One region of the Streptomyces sp. NPDC102402 genome, then DNA from elsewhere that is predicted to be linked to it. Evidence: riboswitches for the same ligand, from Rfam matches in the RefSeq annotation. Region 1 holds a riboswitch; each other region holds the start of a gene.
The links. A riboswitch is a leader RNA that binds a small molecule or an ion and turns the genes downstream of it on or off. The one in region 1 is predicted to bind thiamine pyrophosphate.
Positions count from the first base shown of each region.

Region 1 (7,114 bases):
TCCCTCGCCCACTGGGCGGACGTCATCGGGGCTCCCGTGTACTGCGCCCTGTACAAGGATGGCGAGATCGAGATGGTCGCCGTCGCCGACACCCCTGCCGTTCCCGCTGTCCGCGAGTGGGCCTCGTTCCGCGAGACGGGTCATGCCCACGCCCTCGGACAGTGCCTCCTGGCCCAGCTCGACGAGCGGGAGCGTGAGGATCACCTGGACCGGCACCCCGTGCGTCCGCTGACGCGTTACTCCGTAAGGGACCGTCAGGCGCTCCTGCGCCGACTGCGGTCGATGAAACATACGGAACCTGTCGTCGAACGGCAGGAGTACGTCATGGGGACGGTCTGTGCGGCCATTCCGATCACTGTCGGTAGTGCCGTGGCGGCGATGGCTGTTTCTCTCCCACTGCACCAAGAAGAACGGTTGCTCCCCGCAGTCGAACAACTACGCTGTGAAGTGACCACTCTGTTGCGCTCGTTCGTGTTCTCTATCAGTATCTGAAAAATCACTCCTTGTGATCTGCTATCGCGTGCATCACGATGGCGTCAATAGGGCCATGGGGGATCATTCCTGGCCAGTTTCATCTACTGCGGGGTTGAACGATGCGCGAGTCGGTTCAAGCAGAGGTCATGATGAGCTTCCTCGTCTCCGAGGAGCTCTCCTTCCGTATTCCGGTGGAGCTCCGGTACGAGGTCAGTGATCCATATGCGATCCGGATGACCTTCCACCTGCCAGGTGACGCCCCCGTCACCTGGGCATTCGGCCGTGAGCTGCTGCTCGACGGTCTCAACAGCCCCAGTGGTGACGGCGATGTGCACATCGGCCCGACCGATCCCGAGGGGCTGTCGGATGTGCACATCCGCCTTCAGGTCGGCGCCGACCGTGCGCTCTTCAGGGCCGGCACGGCGCCTCTGGTGGCATTTCTCGACCGGACGGACAAGCTGGTGCCACTGGGGCAGGAGCACACGCTGGGTGACTTCGACGGCAATCTGGAAGAGGCACTGGGTCGCATCCTCGCCAAGGAGCAGAACGCCGGCTGAAGAGGAAGGTCCGGCCGTTCATCGGACACCGGGGGCCCGTGGTGACGCGTCCGGTGTCCCGGCTCACGTCTTGCGGCGTCGGCCCCTCCCGGTCCGTGCGGGTGCAGGAGCCGCGGCTTCCGCGCCGAGCCCCGTGCGGTCCGCGGAGACCACCAGGGCCGCGAGCACCGTCGTCACCGGCACCGAGGCGACCAGCCCGATCGATCCGACCAGCGTCCTGACGATCTCCTCCGCGACCAGTTCGCTGTTGGCCACCGTGCCCACGCTGCTCTGCGCGATCGAGAAGAGCAGCAGCAGAGGGAGCGCCGCGCCCGCATAGGCGAGCACGAGCGTGTTGACGACGGACGCGATGTGGTCGCGCCCGATCCGGATGCCCGCCCGGTAGAGCCCTCGCACGCCCATCGTCGGGTCGGCCTGGTGCAGTTCCCACACCGCCGACGTCTGGGTGACGGTCACGTCGTCGAGGACGCCGAGGGAGCCGATGATCACCCCGGCCAGCAGAAGGCCGCTCATGTCGATGTCCGGATACAGCCCGTGGATGAGGCCGGTGTTGTCGTCCGTGTTGCCGGACAGGCCGGCCCAGCCGATGAACAGGGAGCCCAGCAGCCCGATCAGCAGCAGCGAGATGAGGGTGCCGATCACGGCCACGGAGGTGCGGGCTGTCAGGCCGTGGCAGGTGTAGAGGGCGATCAGCATGATGGCACTGGCCCCGATCACCGCGACGACCAGCGGGTTCGATCCCTGCAGGATCGCCGGGAGGATGAACAGGGTCAGCACGCCGAAGGAGACGGCGAGCGCGATCAGTGCCATCAGTCCGCGAAGCCTGCCCACCACCACCACCGCGAGGGCGAAGATCCCCGCGAGCAGCGCCATCGGGACCGTGCGGTCCACATCGGTCACCGAGTACTGCAGGTCCCGGGGCGCGTCCGGCGCGTAGGCCACGACCACTCCCTGGCCCTCCCGCAGTTGGCGCGGCGCGTCGGGCTGGACGACCTCGACGAACGTACGGCCCTTGTCCTCACCGGTGGTCACTTCGATCGTTGCCTTCTTGCACTCCCCCGACTGCTCGTCGACGGCTTCCCGTCCCGAGGGAGTGGAGGTGTCGCCCGTCGGAGGTACCTGCGAGGCGTTGACATCCGCGCAGTCGACCGCGACGACCTTCGTCACCCGCCCGTCCTGGGTCTGCCGGTCGAAGCCGACACCCGTGCGTTCATGGGCGGGTGCCCCTCCCGGCCAGAACGCCACCAGGCCGACCAGTACCGCTGCGGCGAAGGGGATCACCACGGCGGCGATGACCTTGCGCAGGTGCTTGGACACGGGCGCGGCGGGACCGTGGCTGTGTGTGTGGCCGTGTGCATGACTCTGGGTGCTGCCTGCTGCGGGGCCGTGGGGTTCGGGGGCGCTTCCGGGGGACGTCACCCCGCGATCATCCCAAGAACGAGGGAGGCCCTCTGGCCAGCACGCCAGGCGGGAGGCTAGCGTGGAGACACATTTGCACACGCGGGAGCTCGGAGCACCGGGCTGAGAGGGCGCTGACCTCCGTACATCCGTACGGGACACGCTGCGCCGACCGCCGAACCTGTTACCGGGTAATGCCGGCGTAGGGAGTAGGTCTCATGACCACAGCGGACGCACGCACGCCTGCCTCGACACAGGATGCGCGGAATGCGCAGGATGTGAAGGACGACGAGGCCGGGAAGTCCATCGGCTGGCACAAGGGATACGTCCAGGGTTCACGCCCGGACCTCCGTGTGCCGGTCCGTCAGGTGCACCTCACCAACGGCAAGGACGTGACGCTGTACGACACGTCAGGGCCGTACACCGATCCGGCCACCGACACCGACGTACGGCGCGGCCTCGCCCCGCTCCGGGAGAACTGGATCATCTCCCGTGGGGACACCGAGGAGTACGCGGGCCGTCCCGCGCGCCCCGAGGACGACGGGCTCAAGCACACCTCCCCGCGCGGTGGTCTGCGCAATCTCGACGCGGTGTTCCCCGGCCGCCCCCGTCAGCCACGCCGCAGCCGCGACGGGCAGCCGGTCACGCAGCTCGCGTACGCCCGTCGGGGCGAGATCACCCCGGAGATGGAGTACGTCGCCATCCGGGAGAACGTCGAACCCGCGGTCGTGCGCGAGGAGATCGCCGCCGGCCGGGCGGTCCTGCCGGCCAACGTCAACCACCCGGAGATCGAGCCGATGATCATCGGCAAGCGATTCCTGGTGAAGGTCAACGCCAACATCGGCAACTCCGCCGTCACTTCCTCCATCGAGGAGGAGGTGGACAAGATGACCTGGGCGACCAAGTGGGGCGCCGACACGGTCATGGACCTCTCCACCGGACGCAACATCCACACCACCCGCGAGTGGGTCCTGCGCAACTCCCCCGTGCCCATCGGCACCGTGCCGCTCTACCAGGCCCTCGAGAAGGTCGACGGCCGGGCCGAGGAGCTGACGTGGGAGATCTACAAGGACACGGTCATCGAGCAGGCCGAACAGGGCGTCGACTACATGACCGTGCACGCCGGGGTCCGGCTGCCCTACGTCCCGCTGACGGCCCGCCGCAAGACCGGCATCGTCTCGCGCGGCGGGTCCATCATGGCCGCCTGGTGCCTCGCGCACCACAAGGAGTCGTTCCTGTACGAGCACTTCGAGGACCTCTGCGAGATCCTCGCCGCGTACGACGTGACGTACTCGCTCGGCGACGGTCTGCGCCCCGGCTCCATCGCCGACGCCAACGACGAGGCGCAGTTCGCCGAACTCCGCACGCTCGGCGAGCTCAACACCGTCGCCAAGCGGTTCGGCGTCCAGACGATGATCGAGGGCCCGGGGCATGTCCCGATGCACAAGATCAAGGAGAACATCGACCTCCAGCAGGAGATCTGCGAGGAGGCCCCGTTCTACACGCTGGGCCCGCTGACCACCGACGTCGCCCCCGCTTACGACCACATCACCTCCGGAATCGGTGCGGCGATGATCGCGTGGTGGGGGACGGCGATGCTCTGCTACGTCACGCCCAAGGAACACCTGGGGCTGCCGAACCGCGACGACGTGAAGACCGGCGTCATCACGTACAAGATCGCCGCGCATGCGGCGGACCTCGCCAAGGGGCACCCCGGGGCGCAGGAGTGGGACGACGCCCTGTCCGACGCCCGGTTCGAGTTCCGCTGGGAGGACCAGTTCAACCTGGCGCTCGACCCGGACACCGCACGGGAGTTCCATGACGAGACGCTGCCGGCCGAACCGGCCAAGACCGCGCACTTCTGCTCGATGTGCGGCCCCAAGTTCTGCTCGATGAAGATCTCCCACGACATCCGGCGGGAGCACGGGGACGGGCAGGACGAGATCGAGGCGGGGATGGCCGAGAAGTCCAAGGAGTTCGCTGCGGCGGGCAACAGGGTCTATCTGCCGATCGCCGACTGACGCCTTCTCCTGGGTGGGTGAGGGTGCCGCCCTGACCTGGGCGTCACCCTCACCAGGCCCTGATCGCTCCGGCCCGGCCGTCCCGCTCCGCCCGCCTCCGCCTGGTCACTCCGGCTGGTGCTCCGGGCCGCCGAAGTCCGGACTGGTGAAGTCGGGGCTGGTGAAGGTCGGCCGGGGGCCGGCCGACGGGCCGTCCTCCGGCCCGGAGAAGTCGGGTCTGCTGTAGCCGATCTTCGGGATCCGGTTGGCCGATCGGTGCGGCATCCGCGACGCGGGTCCCGCGGTCGGGTCGGCCAGCGCGTCCCGGAGGAAGGGCAGGATGCCACGTTCCAGGAGGGCGTGGCGCCAGGCCTCCCGGGCGCGCGCGACATCCTCCGGCAGTTCCTCCTCCTCGTCCACGGCGGGCAGCGCGGTGGCGCCGTTGCGCAGGGCCGTGACGAGGAGCCCCACCGCGGCGACCAGGATGGCCGCGGCGGCGACGGCCGCGAAGAACCAGCCGGCGGCGACCATGGTTCCGGCGAAGGCCGGGGCGGGGCTGAGTGCCTTCAGGGGGTACCCGATCAGCAGGAATATCAGGGCGGCCGCACCTGCGAGGACGGGCGCCAGCACGGCGATCACCGCCAGGGTTCCGGCCCCCGTGGGATCGGCCTCGTCCGTGGCCGTCCCGAGGACGGACGCGTGGGCATCCGGGGCCTCCGGCCCGCGCAGCTCGCTGCGGACCTTCACGTAGTGGTCGTACTCGGTGGCGGCCGCCGCGGTGATCAGCAGGGTGGCGTTGAGCGCCATCGTCCGCAGCTGTTCCGTGTTGAGACGGTCGCCGACCCCGTCCAGATCCGGCCGTTCGTGGGCGTGACGCAGCGCGTCGGCAAGGATCCGCTCGTATTCCGGGCGGTCCTCGGCCAGCAGGTGCGGAGCGCTTTTCATGTGCATCCCCCGATGCTCCGTAGTGCCTGACCGGCCGTGCGGGCCGTGCGGTCGGGCGAAACGGAGGAGAGCCTGCTACTGATACGCCGATGGTAGAGCGCCTACGGCGCGGGGTGACAGGGGGTTTCCGGAAATAGGCCCAGCCGTCGACGTGTCAGGTCGTGATGCGTCTTCCCCGGTACTCGTCAGTCATGCAGGGGAAGTTGGACGACCAGCAGCTTTCCGGCCATGGTCACTCCGCCGTCCATGGCGATGGCGAGCCCGTCCGCGTATACGTGCGGGCCGTCCACCACGGTCCGTTGCACGTCCTCGCCGTCCTCCGACCCGACCTCACCGAGCAGGTACGGAATGGGGCTGTGACCGTGGACGACGCGCTGCCCGCCGTACGTCGCCATCAGGTCGCGGACGGCCTGTGCGCCGCCCTCGTCGCGGAAGGCGAAGCGCTTGGTGAGCTTGCGGAAGAGGTCCCAGCACTCGTCGGCGTCGTTCCGCGTCAGAATGGCGTGCACCGTGTCGTTGACGTCCTCGATGGTGGATCCGTAGTCGAGGTAGGCCGTCGTGTCGGAGTGCATCAGCAGGTGCCCGTCCTCCTCGACGACCGCGTCGAGCCGGGCCATCCACTGGAGATGGACGTCCTGGAGCCGCTCCATGTCCGTCTTCTGGCCGCCGTTGAGCAGCCAGGCGGCCTGGAAGGTCGCCGTTCCCGCTCCGGAGTTCACCGGGGTGTCGCCGAACCGCTTCGCGCCGAGCAGGAGCAGTTCGTGGTTGCCCATGAGGGCCTTGCAGTACCCGCCGGCCGCCGCGGCCTCCGCGGAGAGCCGCATGACGAGGTCGATGACGCCGATGCCGTCCGGGCCGCGGTCGGTGAAGTCGCCGAGGAACCACAGCCTGGCGGTGCCGGCCGCCCACCGGCCGTCGGCGTCGACGAGACCCTGCTCGTGAAGTGCGGCCAGGAGCTCGTCCAGGTAGCCGTGGACGTCGCCGACGACGAACAGCGGCCCCCGTCCGGATCCGCCGGAGGACCGGGCCTCGGGCACCGCCTGCACCTGGACGGTGTCGCCCCGCTTGATCACCGGCAGGTCGCGCTCGGTGGGGGTGTACCCCTCCGGCAGCTCGTCGCCCACCGCTGCGTTGCCGGGATGCGGCGGAAGCGGCTCCCTCGGCACCTGGGCATACGGCGGTACGCGGAAGTCACGCAACGTCGCAGTCCGCACTACGGGTTCCTGACCGGCCCCCTGAGTCATCGACCCCTCCACCACCGTCGCGCCTCCGTACACCTGACGGGCCCTGCCTGGTAGAGGTGGTCCGCGGTGTCGTGCGCCCATCATAGGAATGCGGATCGTGCTGTGTGACGCACCAGGGGTGGTGAATCCGTGCGCGCACCTGGTTCATCGGCCGTTTGGTCCGGATTAATCCGATCAGTCCCCGGCGGGTGACCGGGGAGCGCTGACCGTGGTGCGCGGCGGACGCCGCTGGGAGGACGTCCGGACGATGAGTTCCGTCGGTATCACCTGCTCCACCGGTCCGTCGTGCTCGACCCCTTCGATGGCGTCGATGAGGAGCTGGACGACCGCCGTGCCGATTCTGCGGGGCTTGAGCGAGAGCGTCGTGATGGGGGGTTCGGTCGAGGCGTACACCGTGGATTCGCTGCAGCAGACCAGCAGGAGGTCCTCGGGCACCCTCAGGCCGTAGCGGCGGGCGGCGGCGAGCAGATCCGTGCCGTTGGGGTCGAAGAGCCCG
Region 1 is NZ_JBIWKR010000001.1:554,728-561,841, reverse strand. Features, by position in the region: gene ACIRJR_RS02280 (IclR family transcriptional regulator) at 1-492, shown strand, start outside; gene ACIRJR_RS02275 (SsgA family sporulation/cell division regulator) at 594-1,031, shown strand; gene ACIRJR_RS02270 (YibE/F family protein) at 1,095-2,450, opposite strand; TPP riboswitch at 2,522-2,655, shown strand; gene thiC (phosphomethylpyrimidine synthase ThiC) at 2,648-4,450, shown strand; gene ACIRJR_RS02260 (hypothetical protein) at 4,556-5,380, opposite strand; gene ACIRJR_RS02255 (metallophosphoesterase) at 5,560-6,633, opposite strand; gene ACIRJR_RS02250 (LacI family DNA-binding transcriptional regulator) at 6,793-7,114, opposite strand, start outside.

Region 2 (7,114 bases), on a different contig from region 1:
TGAAGGCGGCAGGCACCTGGAGCGCCCGGTTCTCACCACGTCGTACGGCGATCAGCTGGCCTTCCTTGACCAGCTGCCGTACGCGCGTCACCTCGACATCGAGCATTTCCGCGATGTCGGGAAGGTGGAGCCAGGCAGGGACGAGAGCATCGATCTTTGCGTCAATCTCGGTCACAGGGACAAGCGTGCCATCCCGGACCGACAGTCGGTAGCCGGGCCGGGCGTACGAGGCCGCGCCTACCCCTGGAGCACCGTCGATTTCAGCGGTACGGAGGAGTCGGCGGCCCGTGCCGGATCGATCCGCGCGCCCGCCTCGACGAGCTTGCGTCCCTGTGCCAGATCGCGCGGCCGGCTCACCGCCAGCACCGCCACCAGGACCCCCTGCCGCAGCCAGCAGACAGTCCAGGAGGGGTCCGCCGGAGCGCCCCGCCACAGGAGGGTGTCGGCACCGGCGTGATGGCCCGCGTACTGCACGAAGCGCCCGAACTGCTCGGACCAGAAGTAGGGCACCGGGTCGTACGCCCCGGCCGCCCGGCCCGTGAGGGCGGAGGCGACCGCCCGGGGGCCCTGGAGGGCGTTGTCCCAGTGGTGGACCAGCAGCCGTTCCCCGTAGCGGGCGGAGGGGAAGGAGGCGCAGTCGCCCACCGCGTAGACGTCGGGCAGCGAGGTGCGCAGCGAGCTGTCCGCGGTGACCGAGCCGTCCGGGCCGAGCGCGATGCCCGAACCCGCGAGCCACGCCGTGGCGGGCCGCGCTCCGATCCCCACGACCACCGCCCCGGCGGGGACCGTCCGGCCGTCCGACAGGTGGACGGAGCCCTCTTCGACACGTTCCACCCGGGCCCCGGTGAGGAGTTCGGCTCCGCTCTCGGCGTACCAGGCGGCCATCGGAGCGGCCACCTCGGCGGGCATCGTGCCCGCGAGAGGACGGTCGGCGGCCTCGACGACGGTGACCGCGCAGCCGGCCGCCCGGGCGGCCGTGGCGAACTCGGCGCCGATCCACCCCGCGCCGACGACGACCACGTCGTGCCGCCGCTCCAGGACGGGCCGCAGCCGCGCTGCGTCGTCGAGGGTGCGCAGCAGGTGCACACCGGGGACGCCCTCGGTGCCGGGCAGAGCGACGGGCTCCGCCCCGGTGGCGAGGACCAGGACGTCGTAGGCGACGGGCCCCTCGGCCGTGTCGAGCTCGTGCGCCCCGGCCCGCAGGCCGGCCACGTCCAGCCCCAGGCGCAGGGTGATGCCCAGCTCCTCGAAGTCGACGTCGAAGGCGGAGTCCTCGGCCTTGCCGAGCAGGACCGCCTTGGACAGCGGCGGCCTGTCGTACGGCTGGTGCGGTTCGGCGCCGATCAGCGTCACCGGGCCGGTGAAGCCCTGTTCGCGCAGGGCCACGGCCGTCTGCACCCCGGCCATGCCCGCGCCCACGATCACGACTCCGCGCGGGTGTCCCGCAGGCGGATCCTCTGTCTGCTCGCTCACCCGTCCACCCTAATCACCTGACGTGACGTCAGTCGGCGAGTTCCTCGACCACGCTCGTCCCGCTGCCCTCCTGGGACTCCCACTCCCATGTCTCGTCCAGGCGGACGCGGCCGTCAGGGAGGTCGGTGACGGTCGATCCGCAGTGCCCGCAGGAGGTCGTTCCGTCCTGCTTCAGCTGGACGTAGCGGAAGTCCAGGGTGTCCGCGTCCCGCGTCCCGACGAGATGCCCGCGGACGATGTCGCCGCCCGCGTACTCCGCCCAGATCCGGCCCTCCCGCTCGTGGTACGTGAAACGGGTCCGGGTCCCGACCTGGCCGGGGGCCTGGTCGGCGACCGGCGAGAGGACGAGTCCGTCGAGCGAACGGGCCACGGGTACGGCTCCCTTACTGGCATCGGCCGGTGGGGTCTAGGCTGGCCACCGTAAGACACTCGCGGGAGTCCGGACGCACCGGGCTGAGAGGGAGGCTGGCCGGCCTCCGACCGTACGAACCTGATCCGGGTCATGCCGGCGAAGGGAGGGGCTGGACGCCCATGCGCATCTCCGTACAGAGTTCCGACGTCCTGGTCGTCGGGGGCGGCATCATCGGGCTGGTGACCGCCTGGCGGTCCGCACAGCGTGGTCTGAGCACGACGCTGGCCGACCCGGAACCCGGCGGCGGGGCCGCCCGGGTGGCGGCCGGGATGCTCGCCGCCGTCACCGAGCTCCACTACGGGGAGCAGATGCTGCTCGGCCTCAACATGGCGTCCGCGGCGCGCTATCCGGACTTCGTGGCCGAGCTGGAGGAGGCGAGCGGGCAGGAGACCGCCTTCCGGGCCTGCGGCACGCTGTCCGTCGCCCTGGACTCCGACGACCGGGCCCACCTGCGGGAACTGCACGCCCTGCAGCAGCGTTCGGGGCTGCGGTCGGAGTGGCTCACCGGCCGCGAGTGCCGGCGTCTGGAACCGATGCTCGCCCCCGGCGTACGCGGCGGGCTCCGGGTCGACGGCGACCACCAGGTGGATCCCAGGAGGCTCGCCTCGGCCCTGGTCACGGCGTGCGAGCGGTCGGGCGTGCGCTTCCGCCGCGCCTGGGTCGAACGGCTCTCCGTCACGGGCGGCCGTGCTACGGGAGCCGTTCTCGCGGACGGTACGGATCTCGCCGCCGGCCAGGTGGTCCTGGCCGGAGGCAGCCTCAGCGGCCGGCTCGCGGGGATACCCGAGGCGGTCGTCCCGCCCGTACGCCCGGTCAAGGGGCAGGTGCTGCGGCTGACGGTGCCGCCCGCGTACGCCCCCTTCCTCAGCAGGACGGTGCGGGCCGTCGTGCGCGGCAGCCACGTCTACCTGGTGCCGCGCGCCAACGGCGAGCTGGTGGTCGGCGCGACGACCGAGGAGCAGGGCTGGGACACCACCGTCACCGCGGGCGGGGTCTACGAGCTGCTGCGGGACGCCCACGAGCTGGTGCCCGGGATCACCGAGCTGCCGCTGACCGAGACCCGGGCCGGGCTGCGGCCCGCCTCACCGGACAACGCGCCGCTGCTGGGCCCCACCGCGCTGGACGGCCTGCACCTGGCCACCGGCCACCACCGCAACGGGGTGCTGCTGACCCCGGTGACCGGCGACGTGATGGCGCACGTGCTCACCACGGGCGAGCTGCCCGAACTGGGCCGCCCCTTCGCACCGCGCCGCTTCGCGCCGGCGGCCGCCTCCCCGGGGGCCTCGCGGCTCCCGGGCCCCGAAGCCACCACCCCCGCCTCCCAGGAGCAGCCCGCATGACACAGTCCGTGCCGTCCGCCGGCCCCGTGAGGGTCTCCGTCAACGGGGAGCAGCGCGCCGTCCCCGCCGGCACCGCGCTGGGCGCCCTGGTCGGGGAGCTGACCGCGGCTCCCTCCGGGGTCGCCGCCGCGGTCAACGAGGCCGTCGTCCCCCGCGGCCAGTGGTCCGCCACCGCTCTCCGCGACGGCGACCGCGTCGAGATCCTGACCGCCGTCCAGGGAGGCTGACCATGTCCGACGATCTCTTCACGCTCGGCTCCACGACGTTCTCGTCCCGGCTGATCATGGGTACCGGCGGTGCGCCCAGCCTCGACGTGCTGGAGCGCTCGCTGATCGCCTCGGGCACGGAGCTGACGACCGTGGCGATGCGCCGGCTCGACCCGACCGTGCGGGGTTCGGTGCTCTCCGTCCTGGAGCGCCTCTCCATCCGGGTCCTGCCGAACACCGCGGGCTGTTTCACCGCCGGTGAGGCCGTGCTGACCGCCCGGCTGGCCAGGGAGGCGCTGGGCACCGACTGGATCAAGCTGGAGGTGGTGGCCGACGAGCGGACCCTGCTGCCCGATCCGATCGAGCTGCTGGACGCGGCCGAGGTCCTCGTCGACGACGGCTTCACGGTCCTTCCGTACACCAACGACGACCCGGTCCTGGCCCGCAGGCTCCAGGACGTGGGGTGTGCGGCGATCATGCCGCTGGGCTCCCCCATCGGGTCGGGGCTCGGCATCCGCAACCCCCACAACTTCCAGTTGATCGCCGAGCGGGCGGAGGTCCCCGTGATCCTGGACGCCGGTGCCGGGACCGCGTCGGACGCGGCGCTGGCGATGGAGCTGGGCTGTGACGCTGTGATGCTCGCCTCGGCGGTGACCCGGGCACAGGAACCCGAGCTGATGGCGGCGGCGATGCGGCACGCCGTGGACGGCGGGCGCCTCGCGTACCGGGCGGGACGGATCCCGCGCCGCCATTTCGCGGAGGCGTCGTCCCCGGTGGAGGGCCGTGCGGTGCTGGATCCGGAGCGTCCGGCCTTCTGATCCGGCACCGGGGGGCGTCCCCCGGTCACAGCACGTGCATGCCCCTGTCACGGCTCCGCACCGGAAAGTCCCCCGGGGACCGTGACCTCTCCGCGGTGTCCGTGGCAGCTCGTAGACTCGCTCCGTGGACACGACCCTCCAGGACCCCTTGGTCGGGCAGCTGCTCGACGGCCGCTATCGCATCGATGCGCGCATCGCCGTCGGCGGTATGGCCACGGTCTACCGGGCCGTGGACACCCGGCTCGACCGTGTGCTCGCCCTCAAGGTGATGCACCCGGCGCTCGCGACCGACGCCGCGTTCGTCGAGCGCTTCATCCGCGAGGCCAAGTCCGTCGCGCGGCTGGCCCACCCCAATGTGGTGGGTGTCTTCGACCAGGGCGCCCAGGGCGCATACGTCTACCTGGCGATGGAGTACGTCGCCGGGTGCACCCTGCGTGACGTCCTGCGCGAGCGCGGGGCGCTGCAGCCCCGCGCCGCCCTGGACATCCTCGAACCGGTGCTGGCCGCCCTCGGGGCCGCCCACCGCGCGGGCTTCGTCCACCGCGACATGAAGCCGGAGAACGTCCTGATAGGGGACGACGGCCGCGTGAAGGTCGCGGACTTCGGCCTCGTACGAGCCGTGGGGACCGCCACGGACACCACGGGCTCGCTCCTGGGCACGGTCTCGTACCTCGCCCCGGAGCAGATCGAGCAGGGGACGGCCGACACCCGGTCCGACGTCTACGCCTGCGGTGTGGTGCTCTACGAGATGCTGACCGGCGGCAAGCCCCATGCCGGGGACACCGCCGCACAGGTCATCTACCAGCACCTGAACCAGGACGTCCCAGCACCGTCCGGTGCCGTTCCGGGCCTGGCCGGCGGGCTGGACGAGCTGGTGGCCGTCGCCACGGCACGCGATCCCGATCTGCGTCCCGCCGACGCGGTGGCGCTTCTCGCGCGGTCCCGCGAGATACGCGCGGACCTCACCGAGGAGCAGCTCGACGCGGTGCCCCCGCAGGCGATCGCGGAGTCGCGCGACGCCGCCGAGGACCGTACGAGCGTGATCCCCCGGGTGATCCCGGCCGGCCAGGGCACCGCGCACCACACCAGCCGCCTGGAGATGCCGGCCCCGTCGGTGCCCGGGGAGCAGGGGCGCGGACGCCGCCGGTCCTTCTCCGGCCGGGGCCGTCGCGGGATGCTCGCCGTGATCGTGGCCGTCCTGCTGGTGCTGGGGACGGGCGCGGGCGTCTGGTACATCAACTCCGGTCAGTTCACCCGGGTCCCCTCGCTCCTGGGCCAGACCCAGAGCGCGGCCGAGCGGCGGCTCTCGGACGAGGGCCTCGACCTCAAGGGCGTCGACCGTGCCTACAGCGACACGGTGAAGCGAGGCACGGTGATCAGCAGTGATCCCGGCTCCGGTGAGCGGATCCGGGGCAACGACGCGGTGAAGCTGGTGATCTCGCGCGGCCCTGAGATCGTGAAGGTGCCCGATGTCGAGGGCCTCGCCCTCGCGGACGCCCGGCGCGCGCTCAAGGAGACGGGACTCGCGCCCGGGATGGTGACCCGGGAGTTCAGCGAGGAGACCGACCGGGGCAAGGTGGTCCGTACGGATCCGCGTGCCGGCACCGAGCGCCACCCGGACTCGGCGGTCGCCCTGGTCGTGAGCAAGGGCAGCCCCGTCGACGTCCCCGACGTCACGGGCCTCTCCGTCGAGGACGCCAGGACGGCGCTGGACGAGGCGGGCCTCGACGCCGAGGTGCTGACGGAGCGGGTCAACTCCCCCGAGGCGGCGGGCGAGGTCGCCCGGCAGTCGCCCGGCAGCGGTGCCGAGGCCGCCGAGGGCGACACGGTGGAGCTGACGGTCTCCAAGGGGCCGCGCATGCTCCAGGTCCCCGATGTCACGGGGAAGGACGTCGACGAGGCCCGGGGCACCCTGGAGGACGCGGGGTTCGAGGTCAAGGTCGACCGCCCCTTCCTCTCGTTCAGCGACACGGTCGGGAGCCAGTCGGTCGAGGGCGGCGAGACGGCCGCGGAGGGCTCCACGATCACCATCAGGACCAAGGGGCTCTAGGGTCTCTCCGTTCGGATCAGGCCGGATCGCGGAGCGGGGCACGCGAGCCCGGCATGATCCGGACGAGAGGCCCCGGGCACATCGAGGACAGGCGGAACATGCGCAACCCTGTAGGCGGTCACGTTCCCGTGGCCGGTGGACTGGCCAAGACCGGCCTCGGCTACGCACGGGAGCTGGCGGCGGAGACCGTCCAGGTCTTCGTCGCCAATCCGCGCGGCTGGGCGACGCCGTCCGGCAATCCGGCACAGGACGAGCTGTTCCGCTCGCAGTGCGCGGCCGAGTCGGTCCCGGCGTACGTCCATGCCCCGTATCTGATCAACTTCGGCTCGCACACCGAGGCCACGGTCGAGCGGTCGGTCCTGTCGCTGCGCCACTCGCTGCGCCGGGCGAGGGAGATCGGCGCCCTCGGTGTGGTGGTGCACACCGGCTCGGCGACCGGCGGACGCCCGCGCGAGGAGGCCCTCGCCCAGGTGCGTACGCACATGCTTCCGCTGCTGGACGAGCTGACGCGTGACGACGATCCGTACCTGCTGCTGGAGTCGACCGCCGGCCAGGGCTCCTCGCTCTGCTCGCGGACCTGGGACTTCGGCCCGTACTTCGAGGCCCTGGACTCCCACCCCAAGCTGGGGATCTGCCTGGACACCTGCCACATCTACGCGGCGGGGCACGACCTGACGGGCCCCGTCGGGATGCGGCAGACCCTGGATCTGCTGGTGGAGACGGTCGGCGAGGGGCGGTTGAAGCTGATCCACGCCAACGACTCGAAGGATGTGGTGGGGGCTCACAAGGACCGGCACGAGAACATCGGCGCGGGT
Region 2 is NZ_JBIWKR010000003.1:925,588-932,701, reverse strand. Features, by position in the region: gene ACIRJR_RS13770 (Rv2175c family DNA-binding protein) at 1-175, opposite strand, end outside; gene ACIRJR_RS13765 (NAD(P)/FAD-dependent oxidoreductase) at 238-1,473, opposite strand; gene ACIRJR_RS13760 (hypothetical protein) at 1,502-1,843, opposite strand; TPP riboswitch at 1,895-2,007, shown strand; gene thiO (glycine oxidase ThiO) at 2,005-3,225, shown strand; gene thiS (sulfur carrier protein ThiS) at 3,222-3,452, shown strand; gene ACIRJR_RS13745 (thiazole synthase) at 3,455-4,249, shown strand; gene pknB (Stk1 family PASTA domain-containing Ser/Thr kinase) at 4,374-6,299, shown strand; gene ACIRJR_RS13735 (deoxyribonuclease IV) at 6,398-7,114, shown strand, end outside.
Region 2: another riboswitch for thiamine pyrophosphate. It lies ahead of thiO (glycine oxidase ThiO); the one in region 1 lies ahead of thiC (phosphomethylpyrimidine synthase ThiC).

Region 3 (7,114 bases), on a different contig from region 1:
GAAGTCCGTCCAGAAGGTCCTGGACGAGGCCGGTGTCACCCTGAAGCGCTTCACGCGCATCAAGGTCGGCATCTGAGTCCGTCCGCGAACAACGGTGGACCCCGATAGGGTCTGGTGCAGTCGTCGGTTGCACTCAGCCGGACGACCGCAGATCTGACGAGGAGGCCATTGCCGCTGAGGGACGACAGACCCACCGGCAATGGCCTTCTTCGTATGTGCACGAGGAGAATCTCCATGAACAAGGGCGCGGACGCCACACAGGGTGACCACAAGCGCGACGACGGCACGATTTCCGGGCGCTTCATGCTGAAGCTGTCCGGCGAGGCCTTCGCCGGTGGCGGAGGTCTCGGTGTCGACCCCGACGTCGTGCACGCCATCGCCCGCGAGATCGCCGCGGTCGTACGCGACGGAGCGGAGATCGCGGTCGTCATCGGCGGCGGAAACTTCTTCCGTGGCGCCGAGCTCCAGCAGCGCGGCATGGACCGGGCGCGGTCCGACTACATGGGCATGCTCGGCACGGTCATGAACTGCCTGGCGCTGCAGGACTTCCTGGAGAAGGAAGGCATCGACTCACGCGTCCAGACCGCCATCACCATGGGCCAGGTCGCGGAGCCGTACATCCCGCTCCGTGCCGTACGGCACCTGGAGAAGGGACGCGTCGTGATCTTCGGTGCGGGCATGGGAATGCCGTACTTCTCCACCGACACGACCGCCGCCCAGCGCGCCCTGGAGATCGACGCCGAGGCGCTGCTGATGGGGAAGAACGGCGTGGACGGTGTCTACGACGCCGACCCGAGGACCAACCCCGGCGCGGTGAAGTTCGACGCCCTGGAGTACGGCGAGGTGATCGCCCGCGACCTGAAGGTCGCCGACGCCACCGCGATCACCCTCTGCCGTGACAACCAGCTCCCGATCCTCGTCTTCGAACTGACGCAGGAGGGCAATATCGCCCGCGCGGTCAAGGGTGAGAAGATCGGCACGCTGGTGAGCGACCGGAGCACCCGGGCCTGACGGCCCACAAGATGGACAACGGCCTGCCGGTCGGACACCGTGCAGGTGAGGACGCGACGCAGGATCCGCAGGGCCCGACGATGACGGGTCCGCTCAAGACACGCAGGAGCACGTGGTGATCGAAGAAATCCTCCTCGAGGCCGAGGAGAAGATGGAGAAGGCCGTCGTGGTCGCGAAAGAGGACTTCGCCGCGATCCGCACCGGCCGTGCGCACCCGGCGATGTTCAACAAGATCGTCGCCGACTACTACGGCGCGCTGACCCCGATCAACCAGCTGGCCTCGTTCTCGGTCCCCGAGCCGCGCATGGCCGTGGTGACCCCGTTCGACAAGACGGCGCTGCGCAACATCGAGCAGGCGATCCGTGACTCCGACCTCGGCGTCAACCCGAGCAACGACGGCAACATCATCCGTGTGACGTTCCCCGAGCTCACGCAGGACCGCCGCAAGGAGTACATCAAGGTCGCCAAGACCAAGGCCGAGGACTCCAAGATCTCGATCCGCTCCATCCGCCGCAAGGCCAAGGAGTCGCTCGACAAGCTCGTCAAGGACAAGGAGTCCGGCGAGGACGAGGTCCGTCGCGCGGAGAAGGAGCTCGACGACACCACCGCGAAGTACGTGGCGCAGGTGGACGAGCTGCTCAAGCACAAGGAAGCCGAGCTGCTCGAAGTCTGATGAACGACTCTTCCTGGGGCGCCCCGCAGGGAGCCGGTTACTGGAGCACGCCCGAGATGGGGGCCGCTCCGGCGGGTCCTGCATACGATGTGCACGGCGCCCAGCAGACTCGGCCCATGCCCATCGTGCCGGACGTTCCCGACGCAGGTAGAGACGCTGACGACCGCGACGACCGGAACGGGGACGCCGCGCGCGTCAGCGGCCCCCCGTTCCGTGACGAGAAGCCGCAGGAGCCCATGTCCACCCCGCCGCCGTCCCCGCCGCACAAGAAGCGCGCGGGGCGTGACCTGCGTGCCGCCATAGGGGTCGGTCTCGGTCTCGGTGCTCTCGTCGCCGGCTCTCTCTTCGTCGTGAAGGCCGTCTTCGTCGGCGTGGTCGTGCTGGCGGTGGTGGTCGGTCTCTGGGAACTCACCTCCCGCCTCAAGGAGCGCAAGGGCATCAACGCCCCCCTCGTGCCGCTCGCCGTCGGCGGCGCCGCGATGGTGGTCGCCGGTTATGTGCGGCAGGCGGAGGGCGCCTGGGTAGCCATGGCGCTCACGGCCCTCGCGGTGCTCGTGTGGCGGATGACGGAGCGGCCCGAGGGGTACCTGAAGGACGTCACGGCGGGTGTCTTCGCCGTGTTCTACGTACCGTTCCTGGCGACGTTCGTCTCCATGATGCTCACCGCGGACGACGGTGCGTGGCGCGTGCTGACGTTCCTCCTGCTGACCGTGGTCAGCGACACCGGCGCGTACGCCGTCGGCTGGCGCTTCGGGACGCACAAGCTGGCGCCGCGCATCAGCCCCGGGAAGACCCGTGAGGGTCTGTTCGGTGCCGTCGCCTTCGCCATGGTGGCCGGCGCCCTGTGCATGGAGTTCCTGATCGACGGCGGGAGCTGGTGGCAGGGCCTGCTGATGGGCCTCGCGGTCGCCGTCAGCGCCACGCTGGGCGACCTGGGCGAGTCCATGATCAAAAGGGATCTGGGCATCAAGGACATGGGCACGCTGCTGCCCGGTCACGGCGGCATCATGGACCGGCTCGACTCGCTCCTGCCGAGCGCGCCGGTCGTGTGGCTGCTGCTGGTGCTGTTCGTCGGATCGGGCTGACCCGGCCCTCGGCTCCGTACCGCGCTGTCACGAAGGGCCCGCCGTCCACGGCGGGCCCTTCGTGCGTTCCCACGGCCGGCGCGCTCCCACGCCGGCGCGTGCGATCGGTCACGGTCCGCGCGCTGCCCGGGCCGTCCCCGGGCCTGGCGAAGGGCCCCGGAAGGGGCCACGACGCCACCGTCGGGCGACCGGCGGCAGCCGGGTCCGGGGCCCCTCGCCTCTCCTGAGCCGCTCGCGGTCCCTACTACCTCTGCGTGTCTGTAACACTGGAGGAACCATGCCTAAGCCCGGAGAACTCACTTTCGTCGCGCCCCGTGGAGCCAAGCGGCCGCCGCGGCACCTCGCCGACCTCACCCCCGACGAGCGCAAGGAAGCAGTCGCCGCGACCGGCGAGAAGCCCTTCCGCGCCAAGCAGCTGTCGCAGCACTACTTCACGCGGTACGCGCACGACCCGGCGGAGTGGACCAACATCCCGGCCGCGTCGCGCGACAAGCTCGCCGAGGCGATGTTCCCGGATCTGATGTCGGTCATGCGCCACATCAGCTGTGACGACGACACCACCCGCAAGACGCTCTGGAAGCTGCACGACGGCACGCTCGTCGAGTCCGTGCTCATGCGGTATCCGGACCGGGTCACCATGTGCATCTCCTCGCAGGCGGGCTGCGGGATGAACTGCCCCTTCTGCGCGACCGGGCAGGCGGGTCTCGACCGGAACCTGTCGACCGCCGAGATCGTGCACCAGATCGTGGACGGCATGCGGGCCCTGCGCGACGGCGAGGTCCCGGGCGGGCCGGCGCGGCTCTCCAACATCGTCTTCATGGGCATGGGCGAGCCGCTGGCCAACTACAAGCGCGTCGTCGGGGCGATCCGTCGGCTGACGGACCCGGAGCCTGACGGCCTGGGGCTCTCCCAGCGTGGGATCACCGTGTCCACGGTGGGCCTGGTGCCGGCGATGCTGCGCTTCGCCGACGAGGGCTTCAAGTGCCGCCTCGCCGTCTCGCTGCACGCTCCGGACGACGAGCTGCGCGACACCCTCGTCCCCGTGAACACCCGCTGGAAGGTCCGTGAGGTCCTGGACGCCGCCTGGGAGTATGCGGAGAAGTCGGGCCGCCGCATCTCCATCGAGTACGCGCTGATCCGGGACATCAACGACCAGGCGTGGCGGGGCGACAGGCTCGGCCGGCTGCTCAAGGGCAAGCGGGTACACGTCAACCTCATCCCGCTGAACCCGACCCCGGGCTCCAAGTGGACCGCCTCGCGGCCCGAGGACGAGAAGGCGTTCGTCGAGGCGATCGCAGCCCACGGCGTGCCGGTCACCGTCCGGGACACCCGTGGCCAGGAGATCGACGGCGCCTGCGGGCAGCTGGCGGCCTCCGAGCGCTGAGGGGGTTCCGGGACCGGCGCTATCCGGCCGGTCGGGCATGATCCGGCCGGTGTAGCCTGGCCAGGAAATCAACTGCATATTCCGACAGGGGAGCGCCACAGCGCTGAGAGTGCGGCACCGAGGACAGGTCGGCCGCAGACCCTCTGAACCTCGCCCGGGTCATTCCGGGTAGGAAGTTCGGACCTTACTCAAGCTGTTGCGCCCTGCCCGCTCGCCGAGCGGGCAGGGCCGCGTCTCTTCCTGGTCACCTCCAGGAGGAATCAGATGAACACCACCACGAAGTACGCCGCGACGGCGCTCGCCGCCGCGCTCGGCGTCACCGTGCTCGCGGGCTGCGGCGGCTCCGACGACAAGGCCTCCGGCGACACGGGGGCCGGCTCCAAGACCGTCACGCTGGTCAGCCACGACTCGTTCAACGCCTCGGACGCCGTGCTGAAGGAGTTCACGAAGGAGACCGGCTACAAGGTCAAGGTGCTCAAGAGCGGGGACGCCGGAGCCGCGCTCAACCAGGAGATCCTGACCAAGGGATCCCCCCGTGGCGACGTGTTCTTCGGCGTCGACAACACCCTGCTCTCCCGCGCCCTGGACGCCGGCCTGTTCACGCCGTACGAGGCGAAGGGCCTCGGCCGTGTCGCGGCCGACGCCCAGCTCGACGCGGACCGGCACCGGGTCACGCCCGTCGACACCGGCGACATCTGTGTCAACTACGACAAGAAGTACTTCGCCGACAGGAAGCTCGCCCCGCCGAAGTCCTTCGACGACCTGCTGAAGCCCGCGTACAGGAACCTCCTCGTCACCGAGAACGCCGCGACCTCCTCGCCCGGCCTCGGCTTCCTGCTCGGCACCGTCGCCACCTACGGCGAGACCGGCTACCAGGACTACTGGAAGAAGCTGAAGGACAACGGCGTCAAGACCGTCGACGGCTGGGAGCAGGCCTACAACGAGGAGTTCTCCGGCTCGGCCGGCGGCAGGAAGACCAAGGCCGACCGTCCGCTCGTCGTCTCGTACGCCTCCAGCCCGCCCGTCGAGGTGCTGTACGCCGATCCGAAGCCCACCGAGGCCCCGACAGGAGTCGCCACCGGCACCTGCTTCCGCCAGACCGAGTTCGCCGGCCTGCTGGACGGCGCGAAGAACGAGGCGGGCGGCAAGGCGCTGCTGGACTTCCTGATCAGCAAGCGGTTCCAGGAGGACATGCCGCTGAACATGTTCGTGAACCCGGTGGTGAAGGACGCGAAGCTGCCGGAGCTCTTCACGAAGTTCGGCGCGACCGTGGACGAGCCGACGACGGTGGCCCCGGAGAAGATCGCCAAGAACCGTGAGCAGTGGGTCCAGTCATGGTCCTCGCTCGTCGTGAAGTAGCCCGCGCGCGTACCGCGTGGAGGGGGAACGCGGTGCGGCTCGGCCTGATGGCCGTGCCCGTCGCGTTCTTCGGGCTGCTCTTCGCCTATCCCGTCGCCGCGATCGTCGGGAGGGGCCTGAAGGCGGAGGGTGACTGGCAGTTCGGCCGGATCGGTACGGTGCTGAGCCGGCCCGACATCCTGGACGTCCTCTGGTTCACGACCTGGCAGGCTCTCGCCTCCACCGTGCTCACCCTGCTGATCGCGCTGCCCGGCGCCTACGTCTTCGCCCGCTTCGACTTCCCCGGCAAGCAGCTGCTGCGGGCCGTGGTGACCGTGCCGTTCGTGCTGCCCACCGTCGTGGTGGGCACGGCGTTCCTCGCCCTGCTGGGGCGCGGCGGTTTCCTCGACGACTTGTGGGGGGTCAGGCTCGACACCACCGTGTGGGCGATCCTGCTCGCCCATGTCTTCTTCAACTACGCCGTCGTCGTACGGACCGTGGGCGGCCTGTGGGCGCAGCTCGACCCCCGCCAGGAGGAGGCCGCACGGGTCCTCGGGGCGGGACGGTTCGCGGCATGGCGGCGGGTGACCCTGCCCGCGCTGGGCCCGGCGGTGGCAGCCGCCGCCCTGATGGTCTTCCTCTTCACCTTCACCTCCTTCGGAGTCGTCCAGATCCTCGGCGGCCCGGCCTATTCCACGCTTGAGGTGGAGATCTACCGGCAGACCGCGCAGCTGCTGGACCTGCCGACGGCCGCCGTGCTGACCCTGGTGCAGTTCGCGGCGGTCGGCGGGATCCTCGCCGTGCACGCGTGGACCGTACGGCGCAGGGAGACCGCACTGCGGCTGGTCGATCCGGCGCAGACCTCCCGGCCGCCGCGCGGGGCCGGACAGCGTGCGCTGCTCGGCGGCGTCCTGCTGACCGTGCTCCTGCTCGTCCTGCTGCCGCTCGGCGTGCTGGTGGAGCGTTCCTTCGACACCTCCGGCGGCTACGGGTTCGCCTTCTACCGCGCCCTGCAGTCCGCCGACGCCAACGGCTCCACCTTCCTGGTGCCGCCGCTCGACGCGATCGGGAACTCCCTGCGGTACGCGCTGGCCGCGACCCTCATCGCCCTCGTGATCGGTGGCCTCGCCGCCGCCGCCCTGACCCGTCGGGCGGGCCGGCTGGTCCGGGGCTTCGACGCGCTTCTGATGCTGCCGCTCGGTGTCTCAGCCGTCACCGTCGGCTTCGGCTTCCTCATCACGCTCGACGAGCCGCCGCTCGACCTGCGGACGTCCTGGATCCTCGTCCCGCTCGCCCAGGCTCTGGTGGGCGTGCCCTTCGTCGTACGGACGATGCTGCCGGTGCTGCGTGCCGTGGACGACCGGCTGAGGGAGGCCGCGGCGGTGCTCGGCGCCTCGCCGCTGCGGGCCTGGCGCGAGGTGGACCTGCCGCTGGTCCGGCGGGCCGTCATGGTCGCCGCGGGCTTCGCCTTCGCCGTGTCGCTCGGTGAGTTCGGAGCGACCGTGTTCATCGCGCGTCCCGACAACCCCACCCTGCCGGTCGCGGTGGCCAGGCTGCTGGGGCGTTCCGGAGAGCTCAACTACGGCCAGGCGATGGCCCTGAGCACGATTCTGATGCTCGTCT
Region 3 is NZ_JBIWKR010000010.1:153,460-160,573, forward strand. Features, by position in the region: gene tsf (translation elongation factor Ts) at 1-76, shown strand, start outside; gene pyrH (UMP kinase) at 235-1,011, shown strand; gene frr (ribosome recycling factor) at 1,127-1,684, shown strand; gene ACIRJR_RS26550 (phosphatidate cytidylyltransferase) at 1,684-2,769, shown strand; gene rlmN (23S rRNA (adenine(2503)-C(2))-methyltransferase RlmN) at 3,047-4,153, shown strand; TPP riboswitch at 4,230-4,346, shown strand; gene ACIRJR_RS26560 (thiamine ABC transporter substrate binding subunit) at 4,418-5,512, shown strand; gene ACIRJR_RS26565 (ABC transporter permease) at 5,560-7,114, shown strand, end outside.
Region 3: another riboswitch for thiamine pyrophosphate. It lies ahead of ACIRJR_RS26560 (thiamine ABC transporter substrate binding subunit); the one in region 1 lies ahead of thiC (phosphomethylpyrimidine synthase ThiC).

Region 4 (7,114 bases), on a different contig from region 1:
TCCCTCCTGGGCGGCCGCGCGGGCCTTCTCGTCGATGCTGTCGTCCATCAGGTCGTCACGGTGGTGCGCCTTCGCCGCGTTCTCCACGGCCGCCTCGGTGTACCCCGCGTTCTGGTCGAGGCCGCTCTCCCACTTCTCGCCCATGACGCCGCCCGCGTCGTCCTTGGCGTGCCCCTCGGCGTCCTTGAAGAGGGCCTCCAGGACCATGCTGCTCGCCGTGTCCGCCACGCCGCCGGCCACCGCGCCCCCGATGGGGCTGGCGATGAACGACGTGCCGACGCCGATACCCGTGCCGATGCCTCCGGAGATGGCGTTCTTCCACTGGCCCACGGACTGGTCGAACTTCTTGTCGGACTCCTCTGCGGGCCCGGCGACCGCCTCCTGGCGGCCGATGGCCAGCGTGCCGGACACCTCGCCCGATCCGTGCGCGACCTGCTCGACGGCGAACTGCGTGTCGTTCGAGTACCGGGCGTCGGCCGGCAGGTCCGGGTTCATGTGGTAGTCCATGAGGTTCGCCATGTACGACTTGTTGGCCACCTCCACGGCCGCGTACCCCTCGGGATTCTGTCCGACGGTCACCAGCAGGGCGTTCACGTCACGGTGGTTGAGCGTGGCGGAGCTGCCTGCGACGGGGAACAGCCTGTTCGTGTCCTCGTCCTGGTCGTCGGTCATCGCCCGGTTGATGTCCGGCAGGTACTCCGAGGTGATCTGCCCGATGCTGTCGGACATGTAACCGTGCTTCGTGAGCCGTTCGTTGTCGTCCGAGACGGAGGACACGATGGACTCGAAGAGCTTGGTCTGCCCGTCGTTGTGGGCCGGGGTGTCCGCGGTCGGCAACTCGCCCGCCGGGTGCCCGGTCGTGGCGGCCTCCAGGGCGAGGGCGAGGTTGTTGCGGCCGGTGTTGTCGTCGTCGCCCTTGAGGTTGCTCTCCTGCGGCCACTCCCGCTCCTCGAACAGGTACTCGAAGGTGGAGAGCGGGACCTTCCCCTTCTTGCCGTTGTCGTCCGTGTCGCGCTCGAAGGGGGACTCCTCCTTGGAGACGTACCCCTCGTTGAAGAAGTCGGTCGCCGCGTCCGGACTGTTGGACAGGCCCTTGAGGTAACCGGTCAGCGGGTCGTCGCCGCTGTCGTCACCGATCCGGTTGAGCCACGGGTCCATGCCCATGTGCTGCCACGCCATGTTGGCGTGCTCGCCGTTGCCGGTGAGTTTGCGTTCCGTCTCCATGAGCTTGGTGCCGTAGCTCTTGAGGAACTGGTCGTCGTAGTCGCCGGTCCGCATCAGGTTGCTCATGACCTGGAAGCCCATGGGGCCGCTGCCGTCCCGGCCGATGGGCTGGTCGCCGAGCCTGACCATGTTGCCCTTCCAGCTCGTCATGTCGGCCGAGTCGCTCTGCGTGGCGGTGGCGAGCGTCAGACCCAGATTGCGCTGGAGGTCGTCGAGCTTGTCGAGCCGTTCGCGGCCCACGTTCGGGTTCACGGCCGGGTCGTTGACGCCCTGCCAGAACGCGAGGGTCTTCTCGGGGCCGAGCTGCGTGGCGAACCGCTCGGCGAACAGCGGGTCGTCCTTGTACTTCTCCAGACCGCCGTTGATCTTGTCGAAATCGGCGGGTGTGAGGTCCTCGGGACTCTTCGCCGCGATCTTGGCGAGGTCCTCCGCGGCCTGGACCGCCTCCGCCGCGGAGTCGCGGTCCTTGTAGTCGGCGTCCGAGAAACCCATCTTGGCCTGGTCGGCTATCGCGGTCAGGACCTTGCTCGCCGAATCGTCGCTCTCCGAGGCCTTCTGGAGGATCGCCTGCACCTCGTCGCGCAGCGCGGTGACGTCACTCTCGCTGTGCTCGGGAACGGACGTGCCCTTCGCCGCCCGGTCCGGGTGGATGTTCATGGTGACGGTGAAACCGCCGCCGCCCGTGCTGGTGACGGTCAGATTCTTCTTCTGCCCCCGGGTGATGGCGGCCTCGAGATCCTTCTTGTACTGCCGGAGCTCGTCCCGGGTGTCACCGAGGATCTTGTGAATCGTGTTGGCCTGTGTGTGGGCGTCGCCGAACTCGCCGGCGGTCTTGCCGACGAACTCCTTGGTGACCTGGGCGTTCATGCCGGCCCAGTTCCCGGTGTTGGCGGCCTTGTGCAGTCCGTCCTCGGCCTGTTTCCTCAGCTCCACGAGGTGGCGTACGAGCAGGCCCCAGTCGGAGACGGCCTCGTCGAGCGTCGTGAAGTTGGCGAAGCGCAGCGCGTCGAGATCCATGAGGTGTCGTTTCTCCTGTACGTCTGTGTTCGCGCCGCTACTTCTTGGGCTCGTACGCCGGGTTCTTCCTGCCCGGCTCGCCGGCCCGCTCGTCGAATCCGGCGTCCAGGGTCTCGATGCTGCTCACCTGCCGCTGGATGTAGTGCTCGTCACCGGCGTGCACCTTCTTGGTGACCTGCATGTGGTTGGAGATGTGGGCGCACGCGTCCATGAGCGACTTCAGTTGCTCCTCCCACCGGTTCGACACGTGCTTGAGCCCGCCGCCCAGCGCGAAGCCCTGGCCGCTCAGGTCGCCGGCGGCCTTGTCACTGCTGGGAACGGCCACACGGGCCTTGTTCCAGAGGTTGTCGTAGAGGCTGTGCGCCTGGCTGCCGATCTTCGCCAGGTCGCCCTGGTCCACCTTGAGGTCGCCCGTCTGCCCCGGCAGAGCCATGGAGCCCCCGCCGCCGGGGTCGAGTTGGTTCAACTGCATTCCGGTCGACTGCCGGCCGGCGGCCTCCGCCTTCAGCTGCTCCCACTCGTCCCATGCCATGGGTGACCCTTCCCCGCGTACCGGTCCCGCCGCTTCGCACCCGGCGGGTGCCTCGGTTTCAGGCCAAGCTAGCAACTCGCCCAGACGTTCACATGGGGTGAGTCCGGATCCTCGAGCAGCGGTTGTGTGCATCCCGTGGAGGCTGCCGGGAGTGACGCGGACCGAATGCCTGTTTCATCCGGACGAGGCCGGTCTGTCTGCCTGCGACCCGCGCGACGAGCGTGACCCGATCGACATCCGATCCGCGCGGAACCATCCCGGCGCGCCGTTCCGGCTCCCGTGCCGATCGGCCCCTCCGGCCGGGCCCGGACGGCCGCCCGGCTATCCTGGCCGCCGAACCGGACACGGGGTGCCCCGCAGGGGGCTGAGAACACACCCGTCGAACCTGAACCAGTTAGCACTGGCGGAGGGATGTCTCATGCCGTTGCCGTACGCCCAGGAAGACCGTGCGATCGGGAAGCGGGCGGCCCCGGACCCGGGTTCCGCCTTCGAAGGCCGCATGCCCGCGGCCCCCGGCGACCTCCGGGTCGAGACGCACGGGACAGCCCCCGTCCCCGAGGACCGGCGCTACGGCGGCCCCGGCCGGCTGTTCACCGTCTGGTTCGCCCCCAACCTGACCATGACCGGTGTCTTCACCGGCACCGTGGGCATCGCCCTCGGCCTGGACTTCGCCACGGCGCTCGTCGCCGTCGTGCTCGGCACGCTCGTGGGGGCGGTGCCCACCGCGTACCTCGGCACCTGGGGAAGCCGGACCGGAGTCGGCCAGATGTCCCTCGCGCGGCTGGCGTTCGGCCGGGGCGTCGTGCTGCCCGGCGCGCTGCAGTGGCTGTCCTCGATCGCCTGGGACGCGCTGATCGGCCTGTTCGGCGGGGACGCGCTGGCCCAGCTGTTCGGCTGGCCCTTCTGGCTGGGCGTACTGGTCATGATGGCCGCCCAGGGTGCGCTCGGCGTACTGGGGTACGAGGCGATCCACCGGTTGCAGACCGTGATGACGTTCGCCCTCGCCGCCGCCTTCGCCGTGCTCTCCGTGAAGCTGCTGGACGGCGTCCACCCCGCCGCCTCCGGCACCGTGCACGGAGGCGACCGGGCGGGCGCGTTCGTCCTGACGTGCACGATCGCCCTGAGCCTGGCGCTGTCGTGGGCCCCCTACGCGAGTGACTTCAGCCGGTATCTCCCGCCCACCACCTCGCGGACGCGCATGTTCTGGTGCACGCTGCTGGGCATCAGCGTCTCCTTCGTGGCGGTCCAGACGCTCGGCCTGTGGGGCGCGTCCGTCTTCACCGACCAGACCGCACGCGGGATCGACACCCTGCTGGGCGGGGGAGCGCTCGGGGCCTTCGGTCTGCTCGCCGTGGCGCTCGCCGCGCTGTGCAGCAACGCCATGAACGACTACAGCGGGTCGCTGGCGCTGCAGGCGATGGGGGTGCGCGTGCCGCGCCCCGTCGCCGCCGCGCTCGCCGCCGTGCTCGGATTCCCGCTCGTGCTGTGGATGCACGCCGCCGACACGACGGCGCGCTTCCAGAACGTCCTGCTCCTGGTCGGTTACTGGATCCCCGGCTTCGTCGCGATCGTGGCCGTCGACTGGGTGGTGCGCGCCAGGGCCCGCGGCGGCGCACCGGTCGACCTCGCGGCCGAGAGCGCCGTCGGCCGGCCGTGGTGGCCGGCGCTCACCGCCTTCGGGGCGGCCTTCGCCGCGGCGGTGCCGTTCATGAGCACCGGCCTGTACGTCGGGCCGGCGGCGAAGGCCCTTCATGGGGCGGACCTCGCCTACGGCGTGGCGTTCATCGTGGCCCTGGTGCTCTACGCCCCGCTGCGGCTGCGCCTGCGCTCCTGACGGACGGGTCACCGGATCGCGCGGCGCGGACCGGCCGTACGGCGATGAGCGGGTGGTCGGGCCCGACCGGGCCGAGGCCTTCGGCGCCGCCCCCGGGAGATCCCGGACCGTCGAGGAACCCGGCGTCCGCCCTGTGGTGGTCCGTCCGGTCTCCGGGGACGCCGTCCTCGTGGAAGACCGCCTCGGCGGGGCAGACCGGTCCGCGGCGTGATCACTCGGCGCTCTCGTGCCCGGCGGAGGGGGCGGTCCCGGCGGAGCCGTCGTCCTCGTCCTGCCGCATCAGCTCGGCGAGCTTGAACGCCTCCTCGATGAGCGTCTCGACGATCTTCGACTCGGGTACGGTCCGGACGATCTCGCCCTTGACGAAGATCTGCCCCTTGCCGTTGCCGGACGCGACACCGAGATCAGCTTCCCTGGCTTCCCCGGGGCCGTTCACCACACACCCCATGACGGCCACGCGCAGCGGGATGTCCATGCCCTCCAGCCCGGCCGTGACCTCGTCGGCCAGCTTGTAGACGTCGACCTGGGCGCGCCCGCAGGACGGGCAGGACACGATCTCCAGGCCGCGCTGCTTGAGGTTCAGGGCCTCCAGGATCTGGAGGCCCACCTTGACCTCCTCGGCGGGCGGCGCGCTCAGGGAGACGCGGATGGTGTCGCCGATGCCCTGGGACAGCAGCGCGCCGAACGCGACAGCCGACTTGATGGTGCCCTGGAAGGCCGGGCCGGCCTCCGTCACTCCGAGGTGCAGCGGGTAGTCGCACTGAGCGGCGAGCTGCTTGTACGCCTCGACCATGACGACGGGGTCGTTGTGCTTCACGGAGATCTTGATGTCCCGGAAGTCGTGCTCCTCGAACAGCGACGCCTCCCACAACGCGCTCTCGACCAGCGCCTCCGGAGTGGCCCTGCCGTACTTCTTCAGCAGACGGCGGTCGAGCGATCCCGCGTTGACCCCGATGCGCACCGGCGTCCCGTGGTCCTTGGCGGCCCGCGCGATCTCGCGGACCTTGTCGTCGAACTGCTTGATGTTGCCCGGATTGACGCGCACGGCCGCGCACCCGGCCTCGATGGCGGCGAACACGTACTTCGGCTGGAAGTGGATGTCCGCTATCACCGGGATCTGCGACTTGCGCGCGATGGTCGACAGGGCGTCGGCGTCGTCCTGGGTGGGGCAGGCGACCCGGACGATCTGGCAGCCGGAAGCGGTGAGTTCGGCGATCTGCTGGAGGGTCGCGCCGATGTCGGACGTGCGGGTCGTGGTCATGGACTGGACCGATACCGGGGCGTCGCCGCCCACGGGTACGGTCCCCACGTGGATCTGGCGGGTGGTGCGTCGCAGGGCCGGCCTCGGCGGCACCGTCGGAACTCCGAGAGCGACAGGCATGACAGGTCCCCAAACGGTCGGCCGGTCCGGGTGGGCCGGGCTGTGGCTGATGGCTGTGCGTCGTCGAGGGCTGTGGACGTGCTGGAGGAGTGCGCGGCGGCGGGAGCACCTCGCGGGCAGCCGGTGCACGGGCGTGCCGCGCGGTCGTCACCGTGCGGGTGGGCGCCGGTCGCCCGTCGGCCCGCCCGGCGTCAGCCGACGGGGAGGGAGGCGGTGGCCTCCTGCCCCGTCCGCCGTGCGGAGGGGGAGGCCAGGGCCTCCATCAGCGTGTGCTCATCGCGCCCCACCGGGTTCGGGCGAGACCTCGCCGGCCAGCGGTGTCCGCGGCACACGGCCGGTGACCGGGTCGGCCAGCCGGCCGGGCATGGTGAACACGACGTCCTCGGCGATGCCCCTCTGGAGCTCCACCCGGCCGAAGCCGAGTCCGGCGAGCCGGGCGAGGAGCCCGTCGACGAGGATCTCCGGGGCACTGGCCCCCGCGCTGACGCCGACCGCCGACACGTCCTTCAGCCAGGCCGGGTCGAGGTGCGTCTCGTCCGGCACCAGTCGGGCGGCGGCGCCGTGGTCGCGGGCGACCTCGACCATGCGCAGCGAGTTGCTGGAGTTGGGCGAGCCGACGATCAGGACCAGGTCGTTGGCGAGAGCGAGGTCCTTGACGGCGTTCTGCCGGTTCTGGCTGGCGTAGCAGATGTCGTCACCGGGAGCGATCAGGTCGGTGAAGCGGGCGCGCAGGGCGTCGACGACGCGCCGGGTCTCGTCGAACGAGAGGGTGGTCTGGGTGAGGACGGCGACCGGGGTGTCGTCGGGCAGGCCGAGGCGCCGTACGTCGTCCTCGGTCCCGATGACGACGATCCGGTCGGGGGCCTCGCCGAGGATGCCCTCGACCTCCTCGTGGCCCTCGTGCCCGACGAGGAGGACGGTGCGGCCGTCACGCGCGAAGCGCACCGCTTCCTGGTGGACCTTGGCGACCAGCGGGCAGGTGGCGTCGATGACGTCGAGCCGCCGGCCCGCCGCTGCGGAGCGCACCCCGGGGGCGACGCCGTGAGCGGAGAAGACACAGACCGCGCCCTGCGGGACCTCCTCCTCGCTGTCGACGAACACCGCCCCGCGCTTTTGCAGTTCCGAG
Region 4 is NZ_JBIWKR010000003.1:549,081-556,194, forward strand. Features, by position in the region: gene ACIRJR_RS11960 (hypothetical protein) at 1-2,241, opposite strand, end outside; gene ACIRJR_RS11965 (hypothetical protein) at 2,279-2,773, opposite strand; TPP riboswitch at 3,109-3,202, shown strand; gene ACIRJR_RS11970 (purine-cytosine permease family protein) at 3,192-4,607, shown strand; gene ispG (flavodoxin-dependent (E)-4-hydroxy-3-methylbut-2-enyl-diphosphate synthase) at 4,819-5,988, opposite strand; gene ispH (4-hydroxy-3-methylbut-2-enyl diphosphate reductase) at 6,262-7,114, opposite strand, start outside.
Region 4: another riboswitch for thiamine pyrophosphate. It lies ahead of ACIRJR_RS11970 (purine-cytosine permease family protein); the one in region 1 lies ahead of thiC (phosphomethylpyrimidine synthase ThiC).